4 regions of the Streptomyces sp. WMMC500 genome follow, and region 1 is predicted to be linked to each of the others. Evidence: riboswitches for the same ligand, from Rfam matches in the RefSeq annotation. Region 1 holds a riboswitch; each other region holds the start of a gene.

Evidence for each region. A riboswitch is a leader RNA that binds a small molecule or an ion and turns the genes downstream of it on or off. The one in region 1 is predicted to bind cyclic di-AMP.
Region 2: linked by a shared signal. The riboswitch ahead of O7599_RS16325 (M23 family metallopeptidase) and the one ahead of O7599_RS25350 (transglycosylase family protein) in region 1 are both predicted to bind cyclic di-AMP.
Region 3: linked by a shared signal. The riboswitch ahead of O7599_RS34180 (LysM peptidoglycan-binding domain-containing protein) and the one ahead of O7599_RS25350 (transglycosylase family protein) in region 1 are both predicted to bind cyclic di-AMP.
Region 4: linked by a shared signal. The riboswitch ahead of O7599_RS10365 (LysM peptidoglycan-binding domain-containing protein) and the one ahead of O7599_RS25350 (transglycosylase family protein) in region 1 are both predicted to bind cyclic di-AMP.

Annotation. Positions count from the first base shown of each region.
Region 1 covers NZ_CP114905.1:5,863,685-5,871,027, reverse strand. Annotated here, with positions in the region: gene eno (phosphopyruvate hydratase) at 1-1,234, opposite strand, end outside; gene O7599_RS25350 (transglycosylase family protein) at 1,577-2,227, opposite strand; cyclic di-AMP (ydaO/yuaA leader) riboswitch at 2,304-2,515, opposite strand; gene O7599_RS25345 (transglycosylase family protein) at 2,677-3,747, opposite strand; gene O7599_RS25340 (cytochrome P450) at 3,846-5,123, opposite strand; gene O7599_RS25335 (nucleoside triphosphate pyrophosphohydrolase) at 5,125-6,303, opposite strand; gene O7599_RS25330 (SurA N-terminal domain-containing protein) at 6,382-7,035, opposite strand; gene O7599_RS25325 (acyltransferase) at 7,194-7,343, shown strand, end outside.
Region 2 covers NZ_CP114905.1:3,839,187-3,846,529, reverse strand. Annotated here, with positions in the region: gene O7599_RS16335 (cytochrome P450) at 1-216, shown strand, start outside; gene O7599_RS16330 (PP2C family protein-serine/threonine phosphatase) at 460-1,812, shown strand; cyclic di-AMP (ydaO/yuaA leader) riboswitch at 2,036-2,211, shown strand; gene O7599_RS16325 (M23 family metallopeptidase) at 2,223-3,395, shown strand; gene O7599_RS16320 (VOC family protein) at 3,601-3,966, opposite strand; gene O7599_RS16315 (hypothetical protein) at 4,032-4,829, opposite strand; gene O7599_RS16310 (DUF397 domain-containing protein) at 5,088-5,297, opposite strand; gene O7599_RS16305 (helix-turn-helix transcriptional regulator) at 5,297-6,124, opposite strand; gene O7599_RS16300 (ATP-binding protein) at 6,239-6,907, shown strand.
Region 3 covers NZ_CP114905.1:7,908,115-7,915,457, forward strand. Annotated here, with positions in the region: gene O7599_RS34160 (extracellular solute-binding protein) at 1-277, opposite strand, end outside; gene O7599_RS34165 (beta-galactosidase) at 302-2,296, opposite strand; gene O7599_RS34170 (SDR family oxidoreductase) at 2,399-3,190, shown strand; gene O7599_RS34175 (FCD domain-containing protein) at 3,262-4,068, shown strand; gene O7599_RS34180 (LysM peptidoglycan-binding domain-containing protein) at 4,179-5,072, opposite strand; cyclic di-AMP (ydaO/yuaA leader) riboswitch at 5,079-5,254, opposite strand; gene O7599_RS34185 (hypothetical protein) at 5,358-6,014, opposite strand; gene O7599_RS34190 (DUF397 domain-containing protein) at 6,345-6,593, opposite strand; gene O7599_RS34195 (helix-turn-helix transcriptional regulator) at 6,594-7,343, opposite strand, start outside.
Region 4 covers NZ_CP114905.1:2,554,439-2,561,781, reverse strand. Annotated here, with positions in the region: gene O7599_RS10380 (arabinan endo-1,5-alpha-L-arabinosidase) at 1-568, opposite strand, end outside; gene O7599_RS10375 (glycoside hydrolase family 43 protein) at 612-1,694, opposite strand; gene O7599_RS10370 (glycosyl hydrolase) at 1,912-3,390, shown strand; gene O7599_RS10365 (LysM peptidoglycan-binding domain-containing protein) at 3,415-4,167, opposite strand; cyclic di-AMP (ydaO/yuaA leader) riboswitch at 4,171-4,360, opposite strand; gene O7599_RS10360 (hypothetical protein) at 4,949-5,848, shown strand; gene O7599_RS10355 (carboxylesterase family protein) at 5,970-7,310, opposite strand.

The DNA.
Region 1 (7,343 bases):
CGTCGTCGAGGATCTCCTCGATGCGCAGGAGCTGGTTGTACTTGGCGACCCGCTCGGAGCGGGCGGGGGCGCCGGTCTTGATCTGGCCGCAGTTGGTGGCGACGGCCAGGTCGGCGATGGTGACGTCCTCGGTCTCGCCGGAGCGGTGGGACATCATGCACTTGAAGCCGCTGCGCTGGGCCAGCTCGACGGCGTCCAGGGTCTCGGTGAGCGACCCGATCTGGTTGACCTTGACCAGCAGCGCGTTCGCCGCGTTCTCGTCGATGCCGCGCTGCAGCCGCTCGGGGTTGGTGACGAAGAGGTCGTCGCCGACGATCTGGACCTTGTCGCCGAGGCGCTCGGTCAGCACGTGCCAGCCGGCCCAGTCGTCCTCGAACAGCGGGTCCTCGATGGACACCAGCGGGTAGTCCGCGACGAGCTGCTCGTAGTACTCGGTCATCTCGGCGGCGGAGCGGCTCTTGCCCTCGAAGACGTAGGCGCCGTCCTTGTAGAACTCCGAGGCGGCGACGTCGAGCGCGAGGGCGACGTCCTGGCCCGCGGTGTAGCCGGCCTTCTGGATCGCCTCGACGATGAGGTCCAGCGCGTCCCGGTTGGAGTCGAGGTTCGGCGCGAAGCCGCCCTCGTCGCCGAGGCCCGTGGACAGGCCGCGCTCCTTGAGGACGGCCTTGAGCTGGTGGTAGATCTCCGCGCCGCAGCGTACGGCCTCGGAGAACGACTCGGCGCCGATCGGCGCGATCATGAACTCCTGGATGTCGACGTTGGAGTCCGCGTGGCTGCCGCCGTTGAGGATGTTCATCATCGGCACGGGCAGCACGTGCGCGTTGGGGCCGCCGAGGTAGCGGAACAGCGGCAGGTCGGAAGCCTCGGAGGCGGCGTGCGCGACGGCGAGCGAGACGCCGAGGATGGCGTTGGCGCCCAGCGACGACTTGTCGGGGGTGGCGTCGAGGTCGAACATCGCCTGGTCGATGAGGCGCTGCTCGGTGGCGTCGTAGCCGACGAGCTCGGGGCCGATCTGCTCGATGACGGCGAGCACGGCCTTCTCGACGCCCTTCCCGCCGTAGCGGGCCTTGTCCCCGTCCCTCAGCTCCAGGGCCTCGAAGGCGCCGGTGGAGGCGCCGGACGGTACGGCAGCACGGCCGGTGCTGCCGTCGTCGAGGCCGACCTCGACCTCGACCGTGGGGTTGCCGCGGGAGTCGAGAATCTCTCGGGCTACGACGACGTCGATGGACGGCACGGTGTCTCCTTCGGAGGGATTCGCTACGGGTTCCGCCCTGAGCCTAGCCGCCCCGGGTGACGGCCCCGGCGCGTACCCGGCCGCATTCCGCGGTACGAGACGGTTCGCGCCCGGAAAGGCCGGGAGAGGACGCGAGAGTGCAGGGAGGGTTCCGGAGCCGGGCCCGGGGTCACCGGGGCCGGCGGTGTGCGGCGTGGCCGTCCCGGCCGGCGCACCGGACGGGCCGGGACGGCCACGCCGCGCCGCACCGTGCCCCGGCGGCGTACGGGGCGACGGGTGCGGCGGTACGGGGCGCGGGCGGGCCGGCCGGTCTCGGTCCGGTGCGGCGGCCCGCGCCCCCGGCTAGCTCACCTTCAGCTTCTGGCCCGGCCGGATGAGGTCCGGGTCCCCGCCGATGACGGACTTGTTGTCCTCGTACAACTGCCGCCAGCTCTCCCCGCCGTGCCGCCGGGCGATGTCGTCGAGGGTGTCGCCCTCGCGGACCTCGTAGTAGAAGCCGCGGAAGACGGTGCGGGACTCCGGCTGCGTCTGCTCGCCGGCGCCGCGGGCCCCGGTGCCCTGCGGGGCCTCCTGCGGCGCCTGCTCCTGCGCCTGCGGGGCCGTCTCCGGCTGGGTCTGCGGTTGCGCCTCCTGTGGCGCCGGCGCGAGCTGCCCGGCGGGCGGGCCGCCGGCGGCCAGGCCCGCGCGAGAGCCGCAGGCGGGCCACGCGCCCGGGCCCTGCATGGACAGCAGCCGCTCGGCCACGGCGATCTGCTGCTGCTTCGACGCCAGGTCGGCGCGCGGGGCGTAGCTGCGGCCGCCGGCGGCCTCCCAGCTCGACTGGGAGAACTGGACACCGCCGAAATAGCCGTTCCCGGTATTCGTCGCCCACTCTCCTCCGGACTCGCAGGCGGCCACCCGTTCCCACGTATCGATGGGCTCCGCGGCAGCGTGCTGAGGGCCCAGCACGGGCAGCCCGATCGCGGTTCCCGTGGCGCCCACGAGAACGGCCATGCGGGAGTGTGTGCCCAGGCGTGCCTCTGCGGCGGGGCGGCGGTGCTTACCCGTTCCGGCAGGAAGAAGCATGATGCTCTTTTCTCACCGACGCCTGCGAGGTGAGCTGTCGGGTGCGGGCTGTGAGTGCCCGGCCGTACGTCGAGCGTGCGGCTTGACCCCAAGCCGTCCGGTCCGCCTTCTCGTTGGACCGGAGCGGCGCTTACCGTGGGTCCCCCGCTCCTGTCAGCGGTGCTTCATGCACAGGTGGCCCGGGTGAACGCCGACAGGATTCGGCGTGAGGCGATCACCGGGGCTCGCGTTGGCGAGCGATGTGACGGTAAGCACATAGGCGTGTGCGATTCAAAGACCCCGGAAAGCGCCGCGCCCGGTTTTCCGTCCGTCAGGTAGCCCGGTCAGCCGATTACGTCAAATATGACTAATCCGCGCCGACTTCACCCGCCGACCGTTCAGTTCCCGCTCAATTCGAGTTCCTGACCAGGCTTGATGTTGTCGGGGTCCGCACCGAGGGAGTTCTTGTTGCCGTCGTACAATTCGGACCATCCGCCCGCCAGTGAATGCTCCGAGGCGATATCCGAGAGGGTGTCACCCGGTCGGACGGTATAACTGCCCTCGCCCGCCGCGGCTTCGCCGCCGGATCCGTCGCTCCCGCGGTTCCCGCTTCGCTGCCCCGTGTCGTCGCCGGGGATCTCCGCGATCCACTCGCGGCCGGTGTCGGGCACCTCGCTCGCGTCGGGCGACTGGGAGCTGCCGGGGGTCTCGACGGCCTCGCGCGGGGCCTCGGGGGCGGAGGGCGGGGTGTCGGACGGCGTGGGGGTCGCGGAGGCGTCCGGGGCGCGGTGCCGGCCGGTGCCCTCGGAGGCGCCGGTGGTGTCGGAGTCCCGGCCGGCCGACTCGCCGGACCCGCCGTCGCGCTCGTCCGGGTCCTGGGTGCCGCGGTGCTTGCCGCCGCCCTCGGTGCCCTTCTCGGCGTCGCGGTCGCCGTCCTCGGCGTCGCGCTTGTCCTCGCGGTCCGTACGCCGGTCCCCGTCCTTCTCCCCGCCCTGGGAGCCGTCCGTGGCGCCCGGGTCGGGGGCGAGGGTGGGCGGCGCCGTGGGGGGCAGCGGCAGCTCGGCGCCGGGGTCGACCTCCGGCACCGCGTCGTCGCCGTCCAGCCCGGCGTCCTCGGCGCACTCCGGCCACGCCCTGTCGGCGCCCATGCCGGCGAGGATGCGCTCGGCGACCGTGATCTGCTGCGCCCGGCTGGCGAAGTCGGGCTGCGAGGCGAACTCCTCGCCGCCGTACTCCTGCCACATGTCCATCGTCAACTGCAGGCCGCCGTAGTACCCGTTGCCCTCGTCGGCGCTCCACAGCCCGCCGCTCTCGCACTCGGCGACCCGGTCCCACGTACCGGCGTCGGCGGCGCTCGCGCCGCTCGCCCCCAGCAGCGGCAGGGCGAGACCCGCCCCGGTCGCACCGGCGGCGACGACGAACGCGGGGGCCTGGCGGGGACGTCGGTGGCGTCCGTTACCCGAGCGCATGCGAGTGCCTTTCGTTCCCTGTGTGTTCGAGCCAGTGGCAGAACTTAATACCGAAGTACCTCCGATCACAAGTTGATCGCCTGAGAGTCACGGGCAGATCACAGAGAAGGGTCGAAGCGCACCGGCAGCGTCCGTAGACCGCGCATGATGAGCCCGCCGCGCCACCGCAGTTCGGACGTCTCGCCGGCCAGCCGCAGGTCGGGAAGGCGGCGCAGCAGGGTGCCCAGGGCGGTCTGCGCCTCCAGGCGGGCGAGGGGGGCGCCGAGGCAGTAGTGGATGCCGTGGCCGTAGCCGAGGTGGGGGTTGTCACGGCGGGACAGGTCCAGGGTGTCGGGGTCGGCGAACCGGGCGGGGTCGCGGTCGGCGGCGGCCAGCACGACGAGCACGGGGTCGCCCACGGCGACGCGCTGCCCGCCGATCTCCAGCGGCTCGGTGGCGTACCGCCACGTCGCCAGCTCCACCGGGCCGTCGTAGCGCAGGAGTTCCTCCACGGCCGTGGGCAGCAGCGCGGGCTCGGCGGCCAGCAGGGCGCGCTGGGCGGGATGGGTGAGGAGGGCGTAGGTGCCGTTGCCGATGAGGTTGACGGTGGTCTCGAAGCCGGCGAACAGCAGGATGAACGCCATGGCGGCGGCCTCGTTCTCCGTCAGCTTCTCGCCCTCGTCGGAGGCGCGGATGAGGCCGGAGATGAGGTCGTCGTCCGCGGCGTCGCCGGCGCGAAGCGCCGCGCGCTTCCGGTGGATCAGCTCGGCGAGGTAGGCGCGCATCTTCTTCACCGCGCGCGCGACGCCGCCGCGGGGGCCCTTGCCGTGGTTCCGGGGGTCCGGGCGGCGTCCCCCGGAAAAATGCAGCATGGCGCCCGCCCAGTCGCGGAAGTCGTCCTGGTCCTCGGCGGGTACGCCCAGCAGGTCGCAGATGGCGTAGATCGGCAGCGGGAAGGCGAACTCGTGGATGAGGTCGGCCTCGCCGCGGTCCGCGAAGCCGTCGATGAGGCGGTCGGTCAGCTCCTGCACACGGGGCGCGAAGGCGGCGACGCGGCGGGGCGTGAACGCCTGGGAGACCAGCCGGCGCAGCCGGGTGTGGTCGGGCGGGTCGATGTTGAGCAGGTGGGTCATGAGGCCGGCGCTGCGTTCGCCCGGGATGCCGGTCTTGTCGCTGTGGTGGTGCGCGGGGTTCTTGGACAGCCGCGGGTCGGCGAGGGCCCGGCGGGCGTCGGCGTAGCGGGTGACGAGCCAGGCCTCGACGCCGCTGGGCACGGTGGTGCGGTGGACGGGCGCGTGGGTGCGCAGCCAGGCGTACGCGGGGTAGGGGTCGGTGGCGAACTCCCAGCCGAAGAGCGCGGGCCGGGGCCCGTCGCCGGGCGCGTCGGGGCCGGACACGTCAGCGGGCGCCGGAAGGGGCGCCGGGAGGGCCGTCGGCGCCGCCGCCCGCGGCGGACGACGGGGCTTCGGCTCCGGCCGCCGCCGGTTCCGCACCGCGCGAGCCGGGCGTCGAAGCCTCGGCGCTCGCCTTCTCGGCGATGAGGATCGCCTCGCGGTACCCGCGCGCCGCCGACCGCAGCGCCGTCTCGGGGTCGACGCCACGGGCCTCCGCCCGCAGGGCCAGCGCCAGCAGTTCCGCCCCGATGACGGCCGCGGGACCGCCCGCCGGTGCGGGCTCGCCCCGGCCTTCCCCTACGGCGTCGGCAGCCTCGTCGGTACGTCCGCCGTGCCCGGCGGTGGGCGGGCCGCCGTTGCCCGGCCCGGGGGGCACCGGCACGTTCAGGCCCGCGGTGCGGGCGCGGCCCGCGAGCTTCGCCACCAGCGACAGCGCCGGCTGGGCCAGCGGGACGCCCTCCGTGACCGACGTACGGCGCTTCTCCAGGGCCTTCTCGCGCAGCCAGTGCGCCTTCACGTCCGCCGGGGTCTCGGCCACCGCGTCGCCGAAGACGTGCGGATGGCGCCGGACCAGCTTCTCCACGATGGTGCCCGCCACGTCGTCGACGGAGAAGGGCTCCTCGGGGTCGTCCTCCGCGATCCTGGCGTGGAAGACGACCTGCAGCAGCACGTCCCCCAGCTCCTCGCGGACGGCATGCCGGTTCCCCGCCTCGATCTCCTCGACCAGCTCGTAGACCTCTTCCAGGCTGTGCTCCGCCAGCCCCTCGCTGGTCTGGATGCTGCTCCAGGGGCACTCGCGCCGGATCCGGTCCATCACCTGCACCACGTCGACCAGCCGGGCCCCCGGCACGTCGTACGAACCGGGCAGCAGCTCCAGGGACGGCATCTCCACCCGCCCCGAGCCCGCCAGCCGAGCCAGGCCGTCCGTCAGCCCGGGCTCGCCGTCCGCCGCGGCGACCACGACGACGGTGGCGCCCGCGGCGCAGGCGTCGACCAGCTCGCGGGCGTCGGGCTCCGCGGTCTCCACCGCGACCCCCGCCTCGCGCAGATACGGCACCTGAGGATGCGCGGCGTCGGCGCACAGCACGCGGTCGGCGCCGCGCAGCGCCTCCCACGCGGGCCAGGACAGCAGCCCGGGCGCGATGCGGTGGGTGGTGGTCAGCAGAACGATTCGCCCGGTCACGTCCCCGACCGTAGCCGACGCCTCCGACAGCCCCGCACCGGCCGCCGGTCCCGCGGCCGTCCTACGCGCCCCGCCCGCTCACTGCTGGGGGGCGACGCCGCCCTCCGGGGCGGCGCTGACCTGCTTGATCCACGGGGTCTCGGCCCGCCCCAGTCGCACCTGCTCGTCGTCCCACTCGCCGAACCGCGGGCTGACGTCGATGCCCAGGTCCTCCGACGCCTCGACCAGCACCCCGCCGAGCCGCGCCTGGCCTTCCTGCGTCTGCGGGTCGATGCCCAGCTCCTCCACCAGCCCCTGCACCATGAGCTGCTGCTTGTAGTGGGTGTCGAGGCCCTGCGGCGGGATGCTGTACTGCTGGAGGTACATGGCCTGGAGCTGCTTCTCGCCGCCGACCGCGTCCGCCTCGTCCCGGCGGGTGCTCTGCACCTCGCCGCGGGGGACGGTCACGCCGTGGTTCTCGGCGGCCTGCTCGATGACCCGGCCCTGGAGCATCGAGTTCAACGTGTCCACGCTGAGGTCGCCGCTCTGGTCGATCATCTCGTCGGCCTGGGGGCTGGCGTTCTGCGCCTCCCGCACGTCCGCGACCCGGTTCTGCAACTGCGCGACCGTGATGCGCTCGTCGTCGCCGAGCACGGCCGCGGCTCCCGCGCGCGGTTCGCCGCTGCACGAGCTGAGCAGCGGCACGGCCGCGATGAACGCGGCGGCGGTTACGGCGAGCGCTGTCCTGCGCATGGCGGCCTCCTGGGCGGCTCTCCTGCGGCGGCGTGCCACTTCGTGATACGGATCACGATCTTATGCAACGGGCGGCCGACGCCACCACTGCCGAGGCGTGACTTGTCTGTTCGGCCGTCATTCATGTTCCGTACACCGGGACACAAGAAGGTTCGGCAGTGACCGTATCCGACGTGCCGGCGCAGCCGGCAGCCGCCTCCACCGCACCGCCGAAGCGCCCCGCCGCCCGGGCCCCCGCCGCCCCCGCGTCCGCCGCTCCGGCGCCCGCCGCGCAGGGGCGGTCCGGCCACCGCTACGACGTGGACGTC
Region 2 (7,343 bases), 2.0 Mb from region 1:
GTGACCCGGGCGACGCCGATCCGGCACATGACCTTCGGGCACGGGCCGCACATCTGTCCCGGCGCGGCGCTGTCGCGGCTGGAGGCGGCGGTGGCGCTGCCGGCGCTCTTCGCCCGGTTCCCGGAGCTGCGGCCGGCGGTGCCGTTGGCGGAGATCCGTAACCTGCCGGTGCTGACGCAGAACGACCTGGAGTCCTTCCCCGTACGGCTCGTCTGACGCCGGGGGCCGGGGGCAGGGCCGGTGTCCGCCGGTCGTGCCTCTGCCCTGCCCGCCGTCCTCCTTCCGTCTCCCCTCCGTCCCCAGCCTGGGCTCCCGCCCGTCACCCGGTCCGTAACCCGCCTGGCCCCGCCCGGTCGCCGTCCTGCCCGGGACGCGGAAACCTGAGGGGACGACGGCAAGGGCCCGCGTGTCGGCCGCACAGGAAGGGCAGCGCAGGAAGGCAAGCGCAGGAGAGGGCAGGTGCAGCCGGTGCGGGAGGACGGCGGGCAGGGCGGCGACCGGCTGGGCGGCGACCGGCGTGGCGGCGGCCGGCGGCGCGGCGACCGGCGGGGCAGCGGCGGTACGGACGGGGGCGGGCGCCGCCTGTTCCGGAAGAAGGCCGGCCCGTACGCCGAAGGCCCCGCCGACCGCGACGACAGCCCGGCGCTGGAGCTGCCGGCCCGGCCGCCCTCGCGGGCCGACGTGGCCAGCACCGGCGAGCGGCGCGTGGGATGGGCGCTGCGCTGGCTGCCGGCGATGCTGATCCTCATCGGTGCGGTGTTCTACTGGGTCACGCCGGAGGGCCTGACCTCGTCCCCGTTCTTCGAGTCCGCGCCGCTGGTCGCCGCGGGGCTGCTGTCGCTGCGCGCGACCGTGCTCACCGCCGTGATCGCGATCATCGTCAACGTCGTGCTGGAGATCGGCAACGGCACGGCGGACTACAGCGAGTCCATCATCGAGATGATCTCGCAGTGCGTGATCGGCGGCCTGGCCATCGGCATGAACGTCCTGATCATGCGCAACTACCGGCGGCTGACCTCCGCCCGCCACGTCGCCGTCGCCGCCCAGCGCGCCGTGCTGCCGAACCCGCCGGCCGGCTTCGGCCCCCTTCTGGTCGCCGCCCGCTACCGGGCCGCCGACGCCGACGCCCGGATCGGCGGGGACCTCTACGCCGTGCAGGAGAGCCCGTACGGCGTGCGCTGCATCGTCGGCGACGTACGCGGCAAGGGGCTGGAGGCGGTGGAGTCCGTGGCCGTCGTCATCGGCGCCTTCCGGGAGGCGGCCGAGGAGGAGCCGGGGCTCGCCGGGGTGGCGCGGCGGCTGGAGCGCGCGCTGCAGCGCCAGGAGACGGGGCGCAGCGGTCTCGACCGGGTGGAGGGGTTCACGACGGCGGTGCTGGCGCAGGTCGACCGCGACTGCGGCAGGCTGCGGCTGCTCAACCGCGGCCATCCGGCACCCATGCTGCTGGGTGCCGACGGCGCGGCGCGCATGCTGCACCCGCGCGAGCACGCGCTGCCGCTGGGCATGGGCGAACTGGGCACGTGGCCGGACGAGCTGCTGGAGGTGCCGTTCCCGCCGGGCTCCGCCCTCGTCCTGTTCACCGACGGCGTGACGGAGGCGCGGAACAAGGCGGGCGTCTTCTACGACCCGCTGACCCGGCTGGGCGGTCAGGTCTTCGACGGCCCGCATGAGGTGCTGGACACTCTCCTGGACGACGTGACCCGCTACACCGGCGGACGGGTCGCGGACGACATGGCGCTGTTCTCCCTCGCCCGCTCCCGTACCCCGTCCGGCACGCCGCCGGCCCCGCCCTCGCATGCACACGCTCCGTAGTGGAACAGCGCCCCTCCGCATAACAACTGATGCACGATCAGCTAACGACCGGACCTCACTCCGTGTAGCCGGCGCGTCAAGTTGTCCGTTTCCGCTGGTACATGCCCGGATCGTCCGCGGCAAAGCACAACTGAATAACGGGAACGACTTGGAATCGAACGCCGTCGTCCGCTAGCGTGCGGTAACGCAGCGCGGTCGTCACTGCCGCCGCAAGAGGCGGCACCGTGCGCCGTCGCCGAATCCCGCACGCGAAACAACTGCAGCAACGGCAACACCTAGGGAACCGGGGAACCACCACCTTGGGGTGAATCGGGCCAACCTCCGCGAGGAGGCGGCCCGTAGGAGACCTTCCTGCTCCGAACCCGTCAGCTAACCCGGTAGGCGAGAAGGAAGGAAAGGAGTACGCCTTCGTGGCGTCCTACAGGCCTGGGCCTGGCTACGGCCATGGCTATGACGATTACGGCTACGACGGCTATGCGCCCGCCGGCAGCGCCCCCGAGGGATACGCGCCGGTCGGCTACGCCGCCGAAGAGCCGGTCTACGCCGCCGGAGAACCGGTCTACGCCGCCGAAGAGCCGGTCGACGAAGTCTTCCCCGAGGACGGCCTTCCCTCCCGCGGCCGCCGGCGCCTCCCCCGGCAGCGCGGCGGCAGCATGGCGCGCAGCGGCGCCGTACTCGGCGTAGGCGTCTTCGCCGCCGTCGGCGCGGGCAGCATGGCCACGGCGCAGGAGAAGCCGCCGGTCGCGATATCCATGCCCGACCAGGTCGACGCCGTCACGAGCGAGATCAGCGCCCAACTCCCGGACGCGGAGAGCCTGCCGGGCGTCGGCGAGCTGATACCGAGCAAGGAAGAGCCCGTCTCCGACGACACCGTCGTCACCACCGCACCGCTCACCCAGGTCAGCTACGCCAGCGACACCGGCTCCGGCACCGCGACCCCGGCCGCCGACTCCGGCGAGGCCCTGCGGGCGCGCATCCTTCAGCAGGCCGACCAGCAGCAGGCGGAGGCCGACGCTGCGGCCCGCGCCGCCGCCGAGGCCGAGGCCGCCAAGCAGGCGGCCGAGGAGGCCGCCGAGGCGAAGGCGGCGGAAGAGGAGCGCCAGCGCCGTATCGAGGAGGAGCGCCGCCGCAAGGCGGAAGAGGAGGCCCGCCGCAAGGCGGAGGCCGAGCGCCTCGCCAAGCTCGCCGCGAGCTACGTCGCCCCCCTCGCCAACTACACCCTCACCTCGACGTTCGGCGAGTCCGGCGACATGTGGGCCGCGGGCCACACGGGCCAGGACTTCGCCGCCTCCACCGGCACCCCGGTCAAGGCCGTGCACGGCGGCACCATCACCGAGGCCGGCTGGGCCGGCTCGTACGGCTACCGCATCGTCCTCACGCTCGAGGACGGCACCGAGATCTGGTACTGCCACCTGTCCTCCATCATCCAGTCCTCCGGCGAGGTCACGACCGCCGACGTCATCGGGCGCGTGGGCGCCACGGGCAACGTCACCGGCCCGCACCTGCACCTGGAGGTCCGACCCGGCGGCGGGGACGCAGTGGACCCGCTCGCCTGGCTGCGCAACAACGGCGCCCCGGTCTGACCGGGCGGCGGGCCCGGCAGCCCGGCCTTGCGGGCCGGGATCACCCCGCCCGCCCGACGGACCGCAAGCCCCCATAAACCCCTTCCCCACGTCTCCGGCGTGCCCGTACGCACCTTCCCCCGTGGCGTCCGGGCGCGCACCGAGACCGCCGGCGGCCCTGGTGGCCGACCCCCCGACACCAGGGCCGTCGGCCTTTTCCCGGGACCTACTCCCCGGGACCGCAGAGACAGAACGGATGCCCGGCCGGGTCGGCGAACACCGGGCAGCTCCCGCCTTCTTCGGAGAGCCGCGTGGCCCCGAGCCGCAGCGCCAGCTCGCCCGCCGCGGCCGAGTCGTCGACGCCGAAGCAGATGTGCATCTGCTGGGGATACGCGCGCTCGAAGTCGGGCCAGAGCGGCGGCCGGTAGCCCGGCACCTCCTCGAATGCCAGCCGTGGAAAGCTGTCCTCGTCCTTGGCGATCACCATCCAGTCGTCGCGAATGACCCGCATGCCGAGCAACCGCGTGTAGAAGTCGGCAAGCTCGCGGGCGTCGGCGCAGTCGAGCACGATGTTCCTGACGTAGGCGTCCATGGCGCCACCCTGCCACGCGGCCCTGAAAACCCCGTGAGACGCCGTGCCGCGCCCGGCTCAGCGGCTCACGCGGCAGCAGCGCCGGTGGACGTACTGCCCCCGGCGGCGATCTCGCCCAGGGCGGCGCGGATCGTGTGGAGCATCCGCTGGGGCCGCTCGAAGACGTCGCTCGCGGCGAACCGCAGCATCCGCCGGACGTCGGGACAGCGCCCCAGGTCGTTGAAGCGCTCGACGTCGGCCAGATGAGCGGACCGGCTGCCGTGGAAGCCGTACCCCTCGATCTCCACGACGAGCCCCGCCACCGGGAAGAAGAAGTCCACCCGTATCCGCCGGCCGTTGGGCGCGGTGAAGGGCACCTGGCTGAGCGGCCGCAACCCGGCGTCGTACATCCGCAGCCGCGCCACCGTCTCCGCGGGCGACCCGGACCGAGGGTCGACGAGCGCCAGCCGCCGCCGCGCCGCGACCACACCCCGCCGCTGCCCGGCCCCGGCAACGGCTTCGGACACCGCATGCAGATCGGTCACCTGCTCCCGCCACCGCCGCGGCAGCTCACCACCGGGACCCCACGGCCGCCGCGTCAACGCCGACTCCACGGCAACCAGCGCCGCGTCCCGCTCCGCCGTACGCAGCAGGTCGACCAGAGTCCGCACGGCGCTGGTCACCCGCAACCCGGCGACGGTGACGATCTCCTCGCCACTCACCGCGGTCCGGTGCACCACACACCCCCCGGGCATCCGGCCCCGCCCCCGCACGTGGGTGAACTCGGGCCGGACGTCCAGCACTTCGATGCCGTGCAGATGGGCCGCCGCGCTGTGACTCACGACCAACCCCGGCCGCCCGGCCTGCGCCACCCGCAACCGCATCCGCAGATCATCGACCCGCCCGGGCTCCACCCACACCCCGCCCCGAACCTTCCGCCACCCGTCGCTCCGCAACCTCCGCACCAACACCCCGGCCGACCACCCGGCCGCCCGGGCCTCGGCACACACCAACACGCCACCGTTCACCGCCGCCAACTCACCCAGCGGCCTCGCTTCCCCCGTCATGCCCCCATCCTCTCGCGGATCTCCACCCTCCGCTTCCCCCTGTGGATAACTCCGCTGCAGAGGTCTCCACGCAGGTCAGAGGCCCTCGGCGAACTCGCCGGCTCGAACGCTTGCAACGAAGGCCCGCCACCCCGCGGCAGAGAAAGCGAGGGTAGGCCCGCCCGGGTCCTTGCTGTCCCGCACGGGAACGACACCGGACGACGCGACGGTCGGCGCCCACTCGATGCAGCCGCCGCCCTCGCCGTTGCTGTAGCTGGACTTGACCCACTGGGGAGTGGTGATCATCAGGGAAGCGCCTCCCTTACAGAGCGGATGAGATCCGCGGAGTCGGTCGGGGACAGGGCGTACGCCCGAAGCAGATCGTAGGCGCGTCGGCGGTCATCGAACACCTCTGGATCTTCGAGCAGGTTGCCTGTCCCAATACCCTCCTCATACGCGACGCCCCTGCCGCCGTCGAGAGTGAACAGAGCCAATGCGCCACCCAGCAGCGTGTGCTCTCCGTGGGCGAAGGGCAGCACCTGCACCACCGTGGCGTCGGTATGCGACAACTCGACCAGCCGCTCCAGTTGTCGGCCCATCACGACAGACCCGCCCACTGGTCGACGCAGCACTGCCTCATCCAGGATGGCCGAGAACTCCGGAGGCGGGTCAGCGCGCAGCAGTGCCTGCCGCGCCATGCGGGCGGACACCAATTGCTCGACCTCGTCGTTTGAAGCCCGCGGCTTGCGCGCCTCGAAGATGGCGCGGGCGTACTCCTCCGTCTGGATCAACCCGGGCACGATCAGCCCCGCGAACTCCGCAATGATGCGCGCCCGCGCCTCCAACTCCATCCGTCGGCGGAACTGGTCCGGGTGCACCTCGTGTCTGGCGAGCGCGTAAAGCCGCTGGAAGGTTCCATCCGTCCCTAAGGCAGCATCTAGTGCCCCAGCCAGGTCAGGCGGTGGCATGTACGCGGCTACCTCGATCCGTGCTAAGTGGCTGCGGCTGTACTTCACCACTTCGGCGAGCCCTTCGAGGCTCATGCCTGCCTGTTCACGACAGCGGCGCATTTCGAAGCCGAAGAGGTGGCGTGCCGATCGGTCAGGGGTCAGTTCGCGTGGTCGTTGTGCCATGGGAGGTCCTCGTCTCTCAACGGTGGTCTTGGGACACCCATCCCCTTCCCACCCTACGCACGTTGAGTGACTGTGTAGACACCGAGAGGAACAATCGAAGGATCGTGACCGGAGATGCACAAGACCGACCGCCCCGATCAGACTGTGTGGGGCAAGTGCGTGGTGCGCAAGCGCTGGGAACTGGACTTCCCCGCCTGCCCCGAGGAGGTCGCCGGGCTACGCCGCGTCCTCCAACGCCACTTGCGGCTCTGGGGCTTGCCGCACGTGGTTCACGCTGCCCAGCTCTGCGCGACCGAACTCGTCACCAACGTCGTCTCGCACGTAGGCGCCGGTGTCCCGGTCACGCTCACGACCTCGATGCGCGACACCCGCCTCCGCCTCGAACTCCACGACCCCGGTACGAACTCGGTCCCGATCCCGGCCAAGCCCGCCCCCGACGACGAAACCGGCCGTGGCCTACTCCTTGTCGCTGCCACAGCCGCCGACTGGGGCGTGGATCTTCGTGACGACGGCAAAACCACCTGGGTGGAACTGGCAACGGGCCTCGACTCACCAACCGCCCACGCCGGCGGCGACCGCGTCACCGCCGCCGAAGCCCTCCTCATCCTCTACCGCCAGCAACACCACCGCACCTGCTACGCCGACTCTCCGCTGAGTGCGGCGCTCCTCGAAGACGCCGCAACCCACCTGATCGCCGATGTCCTCTGCTGGCTGGCAGCCCATGGCTACGACCACGACGAAGTGTTGTGCCGCGCTGAAGAACGGGTGCTCAAGCATGCCTAACTATTGAGTAGCCGCGTCAGCCATGTACTGGAGGTCCGTGACCCACGACTCGAACAGGGAGATGCCCCCAGCGACAGGCGAGTTCAGAAGCTGCACTACGTTCGTAGCGCCGTGAGACTTCATGAGGGGAGCGACTCGACAGGCAGCGTTGCGGCCTCGGTGCGCGATGTAGTTTCGTACCGACTGAATTTCGGCGGGCGGTGAGCTGGCACCTTTAGCGCCTATCGAAGCAGATATTGTGCTCCGTAGGTTGGCCCCCACCGCTGCGCTTATATTTGCCCTGTTCGGAACATCGAGTATGCGAGCAGCGTCTATCGTCGCCGCCGGGACGAACCAATTCGGTTCCCCGTGAGACCTGGAGCATATCGCTTTTTCGTTCGACTTTAAGTGGCGCAATGCATCGGATTGGTTGCGCCCAATATTCGGTCGGTGGATT
Region 3 (7,343 bases), 2.0 Mb from region 1:
CCGCGGTGAGGGAGGCGTACATCTTCTGGTAGCCCCCCGAGGTGTTGGCGGGCACCGTCTGCACGTCGACCCGGATGTCCGGGTTCTCCTTGTTCCACAGCGCCACGGCCTTCTGCAGCGGCACCCAGGTCCAGAAGGTCAGCGTGACCTTCTGCCCCGGCCTGCGCTCGGTCGCCCGGGTCATCCGGGCCGCGCCGACCTCCTCGCCGCAGCCCGCGAGGGCGGGCGCGGCGGCGGCCGCGGCACCCCACGCCAGGACCTTCCTTCTGGTGGGCATCCGACCTCCTTGTCAGACGTCTTCTCAGGACTGCAGTACGACCACGCCGCGCGCCGGCAGGTCGACGGAGCCGACCGGGCCGGCCGCGGGGTCCGCGCCGTCGCCGGCGAGCGTGAGCATCGGCTCGGGCAGGGTCACGGACGCGGTGCTCGTGCCGTGGTTGAGCAGGAAGAGGAAGCGACCGTCCGCGCCCTCGCGCACGGTGGCCTGCACGCCCGCCGGCAGCCCCGGCAGCACCGGCGCGACCGCGGCCCCGGCGCGTACCCGGTCCACCAGGGTGCGCATCGCCGCCGCCGGGAGCCGCGTGCCGGCGTACCAGGCGACGCCGTCCCCGTACGTGTGCCGGGTGATCGCCGGCCGGCCGGCCAGCTCACCCGCGCCGAACGCCGCGACGGCCTCCGCGCCTTCGAGGTCGATCGCCTCGGACCACAGGTCGCCGCTGCCGGCCAGCGCGCCGGTCAGCGGCAGGCTCTGCCCCTCCGCGAGCGGCCAGAACTCCTCGACGCGCAGCCCCAGCACCTCGCGCAGCGGCGCCGGGTAGCCGCCGACGTGGACGCGGTCGCAGTCGTCGGAGATGCCGGTGAAGTACGAGACGAGCAGGTGGCCCCCGGCGCGTACGAACTCCGTCAGCCGGGCCCCCGTCTCGGCACTCATCAGATAGAGGTTCGGCACCACCACGAGCCGGTAGGCGGACAGGTCGCGGTCCGGCGGCACCACGTCGCACTCCACGCCCGCCTCGAAGAACGGCCGGTAGTGGCGGCGCAGCGTCTCGGCGAAGTCCAGGTCCGCGGACGGGTGCGAGCCCTGGTCCAGCGCCCACCAACTGTGCCAGTCCGCGAGCAGCGCCACCTCGGGCCGCGAGCGCGCGCCGGCGAGCTGCGGGACGCCGCCCAGCTCCCGGCCCAGCGCGCTCACCTCGCGGAAGATCCGGGTGTCGGTGCCGGCGTGCGGCACCATCGCCGAGTGGAACTTCTCGGCGCCGCCGGGGGTCGCCCGCCACTGGAAGTACAGCACCGCGTCCGCGCCCTGCGCGACGGCCTGCCAGCTCCACAGCCGCATCGCGCCGGGCGGCTTGGGGCTGTTGCGCGCCCGCCAGTTGACGGCGCTCGGCGCCTGCTCCATCAGCATCCAGGGGCGCCCGCCGCCCGCGGAGCGGGTGACGTCGAAGGCGAGGGCGGCGCCGACGTGGGTCTCGGGGTCGTACGGGTCCTGGTAGTAGTCCAGCGCCTGGACGTCCTCGTGCGCCGCCCAGGCGTACGGGTCGACGGGCTTGTGCAGCGGCATGTGGTTGGTGGTGACGGGCACGTCGGGGGTGATCCGGCGCAGCGCCTCCTTCTCGGCGAGGTAGCACTGCAGCAGCGCGTCGTCGCAGAAGCGCGCGTAGTCCAGCACCTGGGCCGGGTTGGGGTGCGTGGGGGTTCTGCGCGGCGGGAAGATCTCCTCGAAGGTGCCGTAGCGCTGCGACCAGAAGGTGGTGGCCCAGGCGGCGTTCAGCGCTTCGACGGTGCCGTGGCGCTCGCGCAGCCAGCGGCGGAAGTCGGCGGCGGAGACGTCGCAGTAGCACCGCGGGTTGGAGCAGCCGTACTCGTTGCCGATGTGCCAGCTCTCCAGGGCGGGGTGGGTGCCGTAGCGGGTGGCCAGCTCGGTGACCAGGCGGACCGCGTGCTCGCGGTAGACCGGGCTGGAGGGGCAGAAGTGCTGGCGCGAGCCGGGCCACTGGCGGACGCCGTCGGCGTCCTGCGGCAGGACCTCGGGGTGCCGCTCGGTCAGCCACGGCGGCGGGGAGGCGGTCATGGTCGCCAGGCAGACCCGTATGCCCGCGCCGTGCAGGTCGTCCAGCACGCGGCCGAACCAGTCGAAGTCGTACGTGCCGGGCCGCGGTTCGACCAGCGCCCAGGAGAAGATCCCGGCGGTGACCATGGAGACCCCGGCCTCCTTCATCAGCCGGATGTCCTCGGCCCTGACCTCCTCGGGCCAGTGCTCGGGGTTGTAGTCGCCGCCGAAGTGGATGCGCGCCACGCTGTTTCCGCCCCTCTTGCTCAATTCTTAAATTACGAATTAACCTTGCCGGGCAACGTAGAAGTGCCGCGGCAGATCCGTCAACACCCGGAGCGTGACCTCGTGACAGCAGCCGGAGCCGCGCAACCCCCGCACACCGCACGCTTCGCCGGCCGCACCGCGGTCGTCACCGGCGCCGCCGCCGGCATCGGCGCGGCCACCGCCCGCCGGCTCGCCGCCGAGGGCGCCGCCGTCGTCGTCGCGGACATCGACGGCGACCGGGCGGAGGCCGCCGCCGCGGAGATCACCGCCGCCGGCGGCACGGCCGCGGCCGTCGCCGCGGACGTGGCCGGGGAGGACGGCTGGGCGCGCATCCTTGCCGCGGCCGGGGGCTTCGGCCCCGTCGGCGTCCTGGTCTCCAACGCCGTCGCCGTCGACGTCGCCCCCGCGCACGAGACGTCGCCCGCCTCCTGGCGGCGTCAGGTCGACGTGGGCCTGACCGCCGCGTTCCTCGGCTTCCGCGCCTGCCTGCCCGGCCTGCGCGCGCAGCCGGACGGGCCCGGTGCCGCGGTGCTGGTCTCCTCCGTGCACGCCCGGCACGGCATCCCCGGCCACCCCGCGTACGCCGCCGCCAAGGGCGGGCTGCTCTCGCTGGCCGGCCAACTCGCCGTCGAGTACGGCCCGTCGGTGCGGGTGAACACCGTGCTGCCGGGACCGGTGCTCACCCGGCTCTGGGACCGCGTGCCCGAGGCGGACCGCAGGGCCAGCGCCGCGCAGACCGCCGCCGGCAGGCTGGGCGCGCCGGAGGAGGTGGCCGCCGCGGTCGCCTTCCTCGCCTCACCGGAGGCGTCGTACGTCACCGGCACGAGCCTGGTCGTCGACGGCGGCTGGAGCGTCGTAAAGTCGTCGGCCTGAGCCGGGGCGCCGCGGGGCGGCGCGGGCGGCGGGGGAGCAGTCGAGCAGGATTCAGGGAGGAGCGAGCGGCCATGCCGGGTTACGCCCGCCGCGGGGTGCACGGACAGACGGTGGAGACCCTCGCGCACCGCGTCCTCGGCGGCGAGATCGCCGAGGGCGCCACCCTCGACCTCGCCGCCCTCCAGGCCGAACTGGGCGTGAGCCTCACCGCGCTGCGCGAGTCGCTGAAGGTGCTGGCGGCCAAGGGCATGGTCGACGCGCGGCAGAAGCGCGGCACGTTCGTCCGGCCGCGCTCCGACTGGCACCTCCTCGACGCCGACGTGCTGCGCTGGCGCTTCGAGTCCGCGGCCCGGCAGCAGGGCGAGGGCGATGCCGCGCGGTCGCGCCCCGCCGCCGCCCCGCTGCTGCGCGACCTGGACGAGGTGCGCGGCATCGTCGAGCCGGCGGCGGTCCGGCTGGCGGCCGTGCGGCGTACCGCCGCCGACCTGTCGGCGCTGGAGGAGGCGCTCGCGGCGATGGCCGGGGCGCGGGACGGCGCGACCGCCTCCGCCGCGGCCGTCGCGGCGGACCTCGCCTTCCACCGCGCCCTGCTCGCCGCCTCGCACAACGAGCTGCTGGAGCGCATGGATCTGGTCATCGCGAGCGGACTGGCCGCGCGCGACCACCTGGTGCACGGCCCCGGGCACCATCCGCAGGATCCCGTGCCGGGGCACCGCGCCGTGCTGGAGGCGATACGGGCCGGGGACCCGGACGCCGCGGAGTCGGCGATGCACCGGCTCCTCGCGCAGGCGGCGCGGGACCTGGCCGAGGTGTCCGGGGCGGCTCCGCCCGCGCCCGCGCCGCCGCCCCCGGCGACGGAACAGGCGGCCGGGACGTAGCCCTGGGGCCGTACCCGAGCGGGGGGTCCGTAACCGAACGCGCCCCGCCGCGCGGACGATCCGCGCGACGGGGCGGCGGGAGACTCACCGCGGGCCCGGAGCCCTCGGCATCAGTACCAGTTGTTGGCCTGCCAGAACTCCCAGGCGCCGCACGGGCTGCCGTAGCGCTCGTTCATGTAGTCCAGGCCCCACTTGAGCTGGGTGACCGGGTTGGTGCGCCAGTCGGCGCCGGCCGAGGCCATCTTGTCGCCGGGCAGCGCCTGCATCAGGCCGTACGCGCCGGAGCTGGGGTTGGTCGCGGTGTGGTCCCAGCCGCTCTCCCGCTCCACGATGTTGCTGAAGCAGGTGAACTGGTCCGCGGGCACGATCTCCCGCGCCGCGGCCTGGATGCCGGACTCGGTGGTCGGGACGCTCGCCTGCGACGCCTCGGTGGCACCGCCGGAACTCCCGGAGGACGACGCGCCGTTCGGGTCGACGGCCTCGCTGACCTTGCCGCCCTCGGTGTCGACGCGCAGTTCCGTGCCGACCTTGAGCGCGGCCGGGTTGTCGCCGATGGCCTTCTTGTTGTCGACGTACACGCGCTGCCAGCCGCCGGGCACGTCGTACTTCGCGGCGATCTTGGAGAGCGTCTCGCCGGCGGCGACGGTGTGCCCGACGTAGCGCTGCTGCTTCTTCTCGGTGGTGGCAGCGCTCTGTTCGGCGTCGGTGGGCTTGCTCTCGGCCTGCTTCTTCCCGTCGAGGTCCAGCTCCTGGCCCGGCAGGATCAGGTGCGGGTTGTCGCCGACGGCCGCCTTGTTGGCCTCGTACAGCCGCTGCCAGTCGGCCCCGAATCCGTTGTCCTCGGCGATCTCCGAGAGGGTGTCGCCCTTCTCGACCGTATAGGCGTGCGCGGCGGTCGCCGCGAGGCTGCCGACGACGGGCAGGGCTATGCCCACCCCCGCGGCGGCGGCATAGCGGCGGGTGGAGCGCGACTTGGGCGCGCGCCGGGTGCCGGTTCCGGCCATGGTGGCTCGCTCTTTCTCCGACGCCTGCGAGGTGAGCTGTCGGGTTCGGGCTGGAGTTGCCCGGCCGCGTCGTGCGGTGCGGCTTCACCCCGAGTCGGGGAGTCCGGTGCGGTCCTGCCACCGTGCCTCCGGCCGACGGAGAAGTGGTTCCCCCGCTCCTGCCCGAACGGCTGTGGGGACGACGGTTCCGGGCTCCGACGGGCAGGATTCGGCGTACCGGAGCGCGGTGCTCGCGTCTGCGAACGTCTGGGACACTAGGAGATCGAACGGCAGATCACAAGCGGATCACGAGGATCCACGCGTAGTCTGACGCTCCGTGGTGACGCGCGCACGCGCGGGGCGGCTGGGGCGGGTGTGACGTTCGGCACCCGGTCCGCGGCGCAGCGCCTCCAACAGCGGCTGTCCCGCCGGTACGACGAGACCGTGCACCCCGCGCTCCGCGGCGCCGGCGAGGGCGGCCCGCCAGGCGTCAGGACCGGCGGGCGCCGCCACCGGGGTCCAGCGCCCGGCGCCCGGTTCCTCGTAGCCGGGACCGGCGGGCGCGAGCCGGCGGAAGGCGGGCACCTTGGGGGCGACGGCGACGAGTTCGGCGCACCGCCGCGAGTCCGCGGCGAGCGCGAGCCTGCCGGCGCTGAGCAGCACGACGGTGGCCAGGGCCCGGGCCAGCAGGGCGGCCTGCGGGACGGTGTCGGGCAGGGCGACGACGAGCTTCGCCCGGCTCGTGGCGGTGGCCAGGGCGGCGGCGAGCGCCAGCACGTCGTGCGCCGGGTCCGGACCGCCGTCCAGCCACAGCGCGTCGGCGCCCGCGGAGTCGTACGCCGCGCACTCCGCGAACCAGGCGCCGGGCTCCTCCGGCAGCCGGGGGAGCAGTACCCCGACGCGGACCGCCCGCCGGGCGGCGGCCGGGACGGCGCCGGAGGGCGCGGGTGGAGATGGGCTCATCGCGGGCCTCCCCGAGTGGCTGACGAGGGCCATCGGGGGCATACCGTACGCCTCTACGTCGCGGAAGGCAGCGGTTCGTACACCCACGGTTCATGATTTTTGAAATTTCATGTGCCGCGCCACCGCGCGGGGTTGGGCACCGGACCCGTGAACACCGAGGGAGGGGACCCCCCCGGGGTGTCCCCTCCCTCTCTGTACTCCCGGCCGGCGGCCCACGTCAGCGCATGCGGGCCACTCCCCCGTTCGCCGGGATGGACTCGCCGTCCGGTGCGGACGGCGAGTGGACCGGGCGGCGCCGCGGGCGGTGCGCGGGCACGGCGCCGGGCGCGGTCACGCGGGGCTCCGCGAGAGCAGGAAGTCGGCTTCGCCCGCCTTGGCGCCCTCGATGAACGCGTCCATCTCACCGGGGGTGTAGATCAGGGCGGGACCGTCGGGGTGGGCCGAGTGCCGGACCGCTATCCGGCCGTCCCGTAGCTTCATGGCCTCGACGCAGTTGCCGCCGTTGCCGCCGCTCCACGGCTTGTGCCAGCCTTCGGTGCCGAGATCGGCGGCCGGCATGCCGTTGTAAATGCGTTCCATTCACAGCTCCTTGCGGAAGTCCCGGAGGACGTCCTTCGTGCGTTGTGCCGTCGCCGCCTGGGCCGCCATGTGGTCCAGGGCGGCGAGGTGTGTGGCCACCTCGTGCCGGCCGTCGAGGTAGACGGCGCCGGTGAGGTACTCGGTGTAGATCATGTCCGGCAGCTCCGGCATGGCGAACCGGAAGAGGACGAAGGGGCTGTACGTGCCCGGGTGGTGTCCGGTGCGGAACTCCGCCATCTGGAACGTGACGTTGGGCAGCGAGGAGAGGTCGAGGAGCCGGTCGACCTGCGCGCGCATCACCGCGCCGCTGCCCACCGGGCGGCGCAGGACCGTTTCATCGACGATCGCCCAGAACCGCGGCGCGTGCTCGCGGGTGAGCAGTTCCTGGCGCTCCATGCGCAGCGCGACGTGCCGCTCGATCTCGGCGGGGCCGATCCGGCCGAGGGAGCCGACCTTCAGCACGTGCCGCGCGTAGTCCTCGGTCTGCAGCAGGCCGGGCACGAACTGCGGCTCGTACGACCTGATGAGCGACGCCGCGCCCTCCAGGCTCACGTACATGCTGAACCAGTCGGGCAGGATGTCGTGGAACCGCTGCCACCAGCCGGGCTCGTTCGCCTCCTCGGCCAGCGCGACGAAGGCGTCGACCTCCTCCTGGGCGATGCCGTACGCCTGCAGCAGCATCTGCACGTACGGGATCTTCAGCGCGACCTCGGCGGTCTCCATCCGGCGCACGGTGGCGGGGGCGACGCG
Region 4 (7,343 bases), 3.3 Mb from region 1:
CGCCGCCGGACTCGATGACCAGGCCCTGGTTCGTCCAACTGCCCGAGTCGCCGCTGGCGCTGGTGGCCAGGAAGATCGCCGAGCGGTTGGAGCCGAAGGTGGAGGCCGAGTAGTAGAGGTGGTACCGCCCGTTGTGGTGGCTCAGGTGCGGAGCCCACAGGTTGCGGCTGCCTCCGGTGTACGAGGTGGTCCACGGCGCGCCGCCGGGGAAGACGCTGCCGGCGTTGCGGAAGTCCGTGCGGTCGGCGGACGTCTTCAGGGCGATGTCGTCGCCGGTGTGGGCGACGAGGTAGCCGCCGGACGGCCGTTTGACGAAGGACGGGTCGTGCACCCCGATGTCCCCGGTCACGGCGCCGGGGAAGGGGTACGCAGCCGGCGCCGCACCGGCCGGCGCGGGGCGCAGCCCGGACGCGCCGACGACGGAGGTGGTCGCCAGGGCGCCGGTCGCCAGGGCGGCGCGGAGCAGCCGGCGCCGCGACGCACCGGGCGGCGGGGCGGCGGGTGTGCCCGGGGGCGCCGTGGGCGTGCTCGACGCGGCGGCGGGGTCGCGGTGGGGGGTTCGGGTCACGGTCGTCTCCTTGGCGTCGGGGTGGGAATCGGTCCGCTGCCGGTCACTCGCCGGAGGGCGCGGGGAGCTCGACTCCGGTCCTGACCGGCGTGCCGAAGTCCGGGGTGCCGTCGGCGTTCCAGGTGAACTTCTGGGCGCGGGTGGAGCGGTTCATGTCGCAGCCGCCGGAGGCCGAGTCGTTGGCGTGGTAGACGATCCAGTCCTCGCTGCCGTCGGGCGACGTGAAGAACCCGTTGTGGCCGGGGGCGTAGACGCCGTTGGCGTCGTTGCGCTGGAAGACGGGGGCGGGCGACTTGGTCCAGTGCGCGCCGTTGAGCGGGTCGCTGCCGGTGAGGGTGAGCAGGCCCAGCTTGTAGTCGGGCCCCCAGCAGGCGCTGGCCGAGTAGACGATCATCGTCCGGCCGTTGTGGTGGAGCGCCTCGGCGCCTTCGTTGACGGCGCCGGTCTGCCGCTCCCAGGAGTGCGTCGGCCGGCTGATGGTGCGCCGGGGGCCGCTGGGGGTCCAGGGGTTGCTCAGCGGGGTGATGGTCAGGCTCTGCTCGCCGTCGATCGCGCTGCCCAGCAGGTAGATGCGGCCGTTGTGGCGCAGGATGCTCGGGTCGAGTTCCCAGGTGTTCCCCAGGTCGGCCTGGAAGTGGTAGGGCCCCATCGGGTCGGTGCCGTCGCTCTCCAGCACGTGCAGGCGCTGGGTCGGGTTGTAGTCGGGCACGTCCTGGCCGGCGACGTAGTACAGGTACCAGCGCGGCCCGTTGGGGCCGTCGATGAGGTGGAACTCCGGTGCCCACATGTTGCAGCAGCCGCCCGGCCGCCCGGCGAGGTCGAACACCGTCCTCTCCGGTGCGCTCGACAGCCCGGCCAGGGTCGGGGAACGGCGCATGGTGATCGTCGAGTTCCACGTCGTCGTGGCCAGGTAGTAGTACCCGTCGTGGTACTGCAACCAGGGGTCGGGGCCGTTGCGCTTGACGGGGTTGGCGAACGTGCCGGCGCCCGGCGTGGGCGACGCGCCGGTCTCGACGGCGGGCATGCCCGCCGCCTGCGGTGGCACGAGCGTGGTGCCGCCGCTGAGGAGCAGGGCGAGGACGGCGAGGAGGACGGCGCCGCGCAGCAGCCGGTTGGGTGTAGTCATGACCATGACATCTCCGAGGTTCGAAATATCGAACTCTGTTCGTAATGCTGAGCGGAGCGTAGGATTGCCGCTTCTCACCGTCAAGCCCGGCGCCGGGGGTGTGACCCCCCGGGAGCTATTGACGTGGCCATTACACGAGGAGCAGTATGGGAGCGCTCCCATTTTCCTCGCCACGTGCCCACGCCCGCATGCCCCCACCCCCGGCAGGTGATCCACGGTGACCCACCCCCCACTCCGCCGCACGCCCGCACTGGCGCTCCTCGTCCTGACCGCGCTTCTCGCGGCCCTGCTCTCGGCCGGTACGGGGGCCGAGGCCGCGGCCGACACGACCGGCGGGCGCGCCCAGCCCGTCGTCTACGAAGCCGAGGACGGCTTGCTGAACGGCACGGTCGTCGAGTCCGCCGCCCCCGGCTACTCCGGCACCGGCTACGTCGCCGGCTTCGACGCCGCCGAGGACTCCGTCACCGTCACCGTCCCCGACGGCCCGGCCGGGCTCCACGACCTCGCGATCCGCTACCGCGCCCCGTACGGCCAGAAGGTCGCGTCGCTGGAGCTCAACGGCGAGGGCGCGGGCGACGTCACCCTCGCCGCCACCGACACCTTCGGCACCGTGGCCGCAGGCAGGGTGATGCTGGGGGAGGGCGCCGACACGATCACGATCGTGAACAACTGGGGCTGGTACGAGATCGACGCCCTCAGCCTCAGCCCGAGCGAGCCCCGCCCGCCGCACCAGGTCTCCGGCGTCCCCGTCGACCCGCGGGCCACCCCCGAGGCCCGGGCGCTGCTGAGTGACCTCACCGCGGGCTACGGCCGGCACATCCTCAGCGGCCAGCAGGACGCGGCATCCGTCCGCTGGGTGGAGGAGAACGTCGGCCGCGCCCCGGCCGTGGCCGGGCACGACATGATGGACTACTCGCCCAGCCGCGTCGAGCGCGGCACCACGTCCACCGAGGTCGAGAACGCCCTCGCCTGGCACGAGCGGGGCGGCATCACCACGTTCGTCTGGCACTGGAACGCCCCCGCGGGCCTCATCGACCAGCCGGGCAAGGAGTGGTGGCGCGGCTTCTACACCGACGCGACGACCTTCGACGTGGCCGCGGCGCTCGCCGACCCGCAGTCCGCGGAGTACGCGCTGCTGCTGCGCGACATCGACGCCATCGCGGCAGAGCTGAAGCGGCTGCAGGACGCGGGCGTCCCGGTGCTCTGGCGCCCGCTGCACGAAGCCGAGGGCGGCTGGTTCTGGTGGGGAGCCAAGGGCCCCGGGCCGGCCAAGGAGCTGTGGCGGCTGATGTACGAGCGCATGACCGGCCACCACGGGCTGCACAACCTCGTCTGGGTGTGGAACTCCGTCGACCCGGCCTGGTACCCCGGCGACGACGTCGTCGACGTCGTCAGCGCCGACACCTACCCGCCGATCGGCGACCACGGCCCCGCCGCCGGCACGTACGACAGGCTGGTGGACCTCGTCGGCGACAAGAAGCTCGTCGCCCTGACCGAGACGGGCTCCATCCCCGACCCGGACCTGCTGGAGGCGTACGAGGCGGACTGGAGCTGGTTCACGACCTGGAGCGGCGAGTTCATCGACGACGGCGAGCACAACCCGCTGCCGTTCCTCAGGAGGGTGTACGAGCACGAGTACGTCATCACCCTCGACGAACTGGCCGACTGGCGTGCCCGAGACGGAGAGCGCCGGTGAGTTCACCGGCGCTCTCCGGTTTTCTCAGTACGGCCCGAACACGTTGTCGATCGACCCGTACCGGTCGGCGGCGTAGTTGCACGCGGCGGTGATGTTGGCCACCGGGTCGTAGCTGTCGGTCGAGGTGCCCGGCACGTGGTAGGCCTCGAAGGTGGGAGCGATGACCTGGAGCAGGCCCTTGGAGGGCGTGCCGTTCACGGCGTTGATGTCCCAGTTGTTGATGGCCTGAGGGTCGCCCCCGGACTCACGCATGATGTTGCGGTGAATACCCTCGTAGGTCCCGGGGATGCCGTGCTCGGCCATGACGTCGAGCGACTCCCTGATCCAGCCGTCGAGGTTGTCCGGGTAGCTCGTGACGGACGCGGTGGCGGCCTTCGTGCCCGAGTCGGATTCCTTCGACTCGCCCGTGTCGGCCTTGCCGCCGAGCGCGAGTTCCAGGCCCGGGAGGATGAAGTCCGGGTTGTCGCCGACGGCCTCGCGGTTGTCTTCGTACAGCTTCTCCCAGCCGCCGGGCACGCCTTGCTTGTCGGCGATCTTCGCCAGGGAGTCTCCCGCGACCACGGCATACGTGGTCGCCTCGGCCTTGGCGGCCCCCGCGGCGGTGGCCTCGGCGCGTACGCCGGTCTGGTGGGCGGACTGCGGGGCCGGTCCGGCGGCGGAGGCCGCGGACGCGCCGATCAGCGGGACGGCGATCGCGACGCCGCTGACACCGGCGAATGTGACACCACGGCTGATCAGTCGCAGCTTGGGACGGCGGTGCTTACCTTTTGCAGGCATGGGTGTTTCTCCTCCTGCGCCTGCGAGGTGAGCTGTCGGGTTCGGGCAGGAGCTGCCCGGCCGCACGACGGTGCGACTTCACCCCAAGCCGTTCCGGAATCCGGACCGGCGACTTACCTATGGGTCCCCCGCTCCTGCCGTGTGTGATTAGGGAACGGTTCCGGGTGGCGGCAGGATTCGGCGTCCACCCGGCTGGCGGAGACTTAAGCATGTCTTTTCGGTCCGGACAAGCCGCGGAACTCGTCTGGTCAATACGAGACCGGCTCAGGGACCTGTTGAGTGCCGCTGCCGGAATCGAAGAGGCGCGCAACTCGCGTGCGGAATAAGGATTCTGTGAAATCCGCCGCCGGTGCGCCGCGGCCAAACGTGATTCGTGTCACCGGACTCAGGAGCCCGATCGGGGCGAATCGATCAAATGGTACGTAGCGGCATGACGGAATGTCCGATAAGTTCCGTTGGTTCTTGGGTATGCGGCAGCCGGCGTTCGCAGGGACAGTCGATCCCGGCACGGGCGGGAATTCGCCGATCCGAAGAGGGAACCGCTCGCCTGTGGGAGAACGGGGCGTCAACTGGCCGAAGAAAACAACGTCTTTGGAGTCGCTGCCTTTGGATTGCAGGCGCAGGGTGAGCAGTTGACCGCGAGGCCCCCGCGGGCGACGACGGCGCCGCAAACGCCAGGCCCGGCCCCGGCGGCATCTCCCGGATCCCCGCGAACCTTTTCGGCGGCGGCGGCGACCCACTCACAGCACCGCCCCCACTTCCTCCCGGAAAGGTGTCCATCGTGATCACTCGACGCGTCTCCGCCGCGGGACGCAGCCTGCGCAGGGTCCTGGTCGCCGCGACCGCCGCCGCCGTGGGCGCCACCCTCCTCATCGCGGCTCCCGCCACGGCACGCGAGTCCGCGGCCCCGGCCCCGGCCCCGGCCCCGGAGCAGTGGAATCCGCCGGCCCACCTCGTGCAGCCGCTGGCCGAGGTCTGGAGCCACATGGAGGACACGTACGGGAACCTCTACGGCTTCCGCAACTACGGCTGGGACCAACTGATGGCCAACGGCGACGGCAGTATCCACTACTGCGTCCGCTGGGAGTCGAGCGTCCCCGTCACCGCCGCGCAGCGGGACGACGTGCACGAGTCCCTGGAGAAGCAGTACAACAAGTGGATCGACTCGGTCGCCGGCTTCGACGACTTTCCGTACCAGGACGTGGACGTGAAGGTCGTCGGCTGGGCGGTGGCCGACCGCTCGACGCTGCAGTGGCAGGACGACTCCGTCGACATCTACGCCGGCGTGCTGGACGGCGCCGGCGCCCCGCAGTGCGCGCCGGACTGCGGCCGCTTCTTCCACCAGGACGGCGACTACTCCCGGTGCCCGGGCGGCGAAGCGCGCCACTACGACCAGTCGCTGTGGCTGACCGAGGGCTTCGGCGGCGGCGCGGGCGGCGACTGGGGGCAGCGGATGGGCCGCGGCTACTTCATGGACGCCGTCGGGCGTGACCAGGAGAACATCCACATCCTCCTGCACGAGATGGGGCACACCTGGGGCCTCGACGACTTCTACGACTGGACCCCCACCGGCGTCGGCGGCTTCCTCATGAAGGCCGGAAGCGCCTCGCAGATCACCGAGTTCGACACGTGGATGCTGCGGGACTTCTGGCGCCACCTCAAGAGCCGCTACGGCAGGTGAGGCCGGCCGGCGCGAGCCGGCGCCCGGTCGCCGTGACCGGCCGCCCCCGCCGCCACGTGCGGGGGCGGCCGGCGCGGCGCCTCGACGTACTCCTCGCCGGCCGCGGCGTGCGTCCGCGGGGTCAGCGGCGGGCCCAGAAGCCGCACCCGTGGTCGGCCGCGAAGGGCGTGGGGGCGATGTCGGTGCCGGACAGCCCGAGCACGGAGGGCTCCCCGCCGGCACCCGCCGGGCGCCACTCGGGCAGGCCGGGGCGGTTCGGGTCGCCGTGGCGGGCGAAGGCGGTCCAGTAGCCGACCATCGCGGCGCTCAGCCTCTCCGGACCGGGCTCCGCCCAGGGCACGTCGAACAGGTAGGGCACGTCGGAGCCGTGGTGGGCGCCGAAGGGGAACCCGTCGATCACCTCGCCGCTGTCCTCGGTCAGCTCGTACGCGTAGACCGGGGCGTACCGGGCCGCAACCGCGGCGGTGGCCAGCGTCGGGCAGGCGCCGATCCGGCCGCCCCAGTCGGTGAGCACGCTCGCCAGCGTCAGGACGGGGCTGGGATGGCCGTCGGCAGGGTAGCGCTCCAGCACGGCCGCGCCGTCGGCGCCGAAGGTCTCGGCCACGACGCCGGCGTACCGTTCGGCGGTGAGCCGGTTGCCGGACAGGTCGTACTCGTACGGCACGAAGGAGCGCATCTCGTCGCGGGTGCTCCCGATCAGCAGCGGGATCCCGGCGGCCGAGCCGCGCCGCAGGGCCGTGCCCGGCTGCCGCGGCAGGGAGGGCGTGCCGGCGACCGGCCCCCAGGCGTCGTCGGCGAGTGTTCCGGTGACCGGTGCACCGACGCCCTCCAGGGTGCCGAGCAGGTCGGCAACCGGGGCCCGGCGCAGGCAGGCCGCGGCGTCCGCGGCGTCGGCACAACCCACCTCACGGGTCGCCCGTGCGCCCTTCGCGTCGGCGGCCGCCTTGGTCATGACCGGGTTGGCGCACGCGCCGCTCTGCACGACAGCGCGCTGGAACAGGCCACGGGAGGCCGGGGAGGCCAGGTGGGCGCAGACGCTGCGGGCACCGGCCGACTGTCCGGCCAGCGTGACGCGCGCGGGATCGCCGCCGAACGCCGCGGCGTTGCGCCGCACCCACGTCAGCGCCCGGGTCTGGTCCATCAGGCCGTAGTTGCCGGAGACGGCGCCCTCGGTGTCCAGCGCCGGCTGGGAGAGGAACCCCAGTGCGCCGAGGCGGTAGTTGACGCTGACCACGATCACGTCACCCGCGGTGACCATGCGGGTCGCGTCGTAGTCGGAGCCCGCGCCGGTCGTCATGCCGCCGCCGTGGATCCAGACGATCACGGGCAGCGGCCCGCTCCTGCTCGGCCGCAGCGGCCGGGTGACGTTGGCGTACAGGCAGTCCTCGCCGCCGCTGACCGGCGCCCCGGGACCCCCGTAGGACTGGGCACACGCCTGACCGGGGGCGGTCGCGTCGCGCACGCCCGGCCACGGCTGCGGCGGACGAGGGGCGCG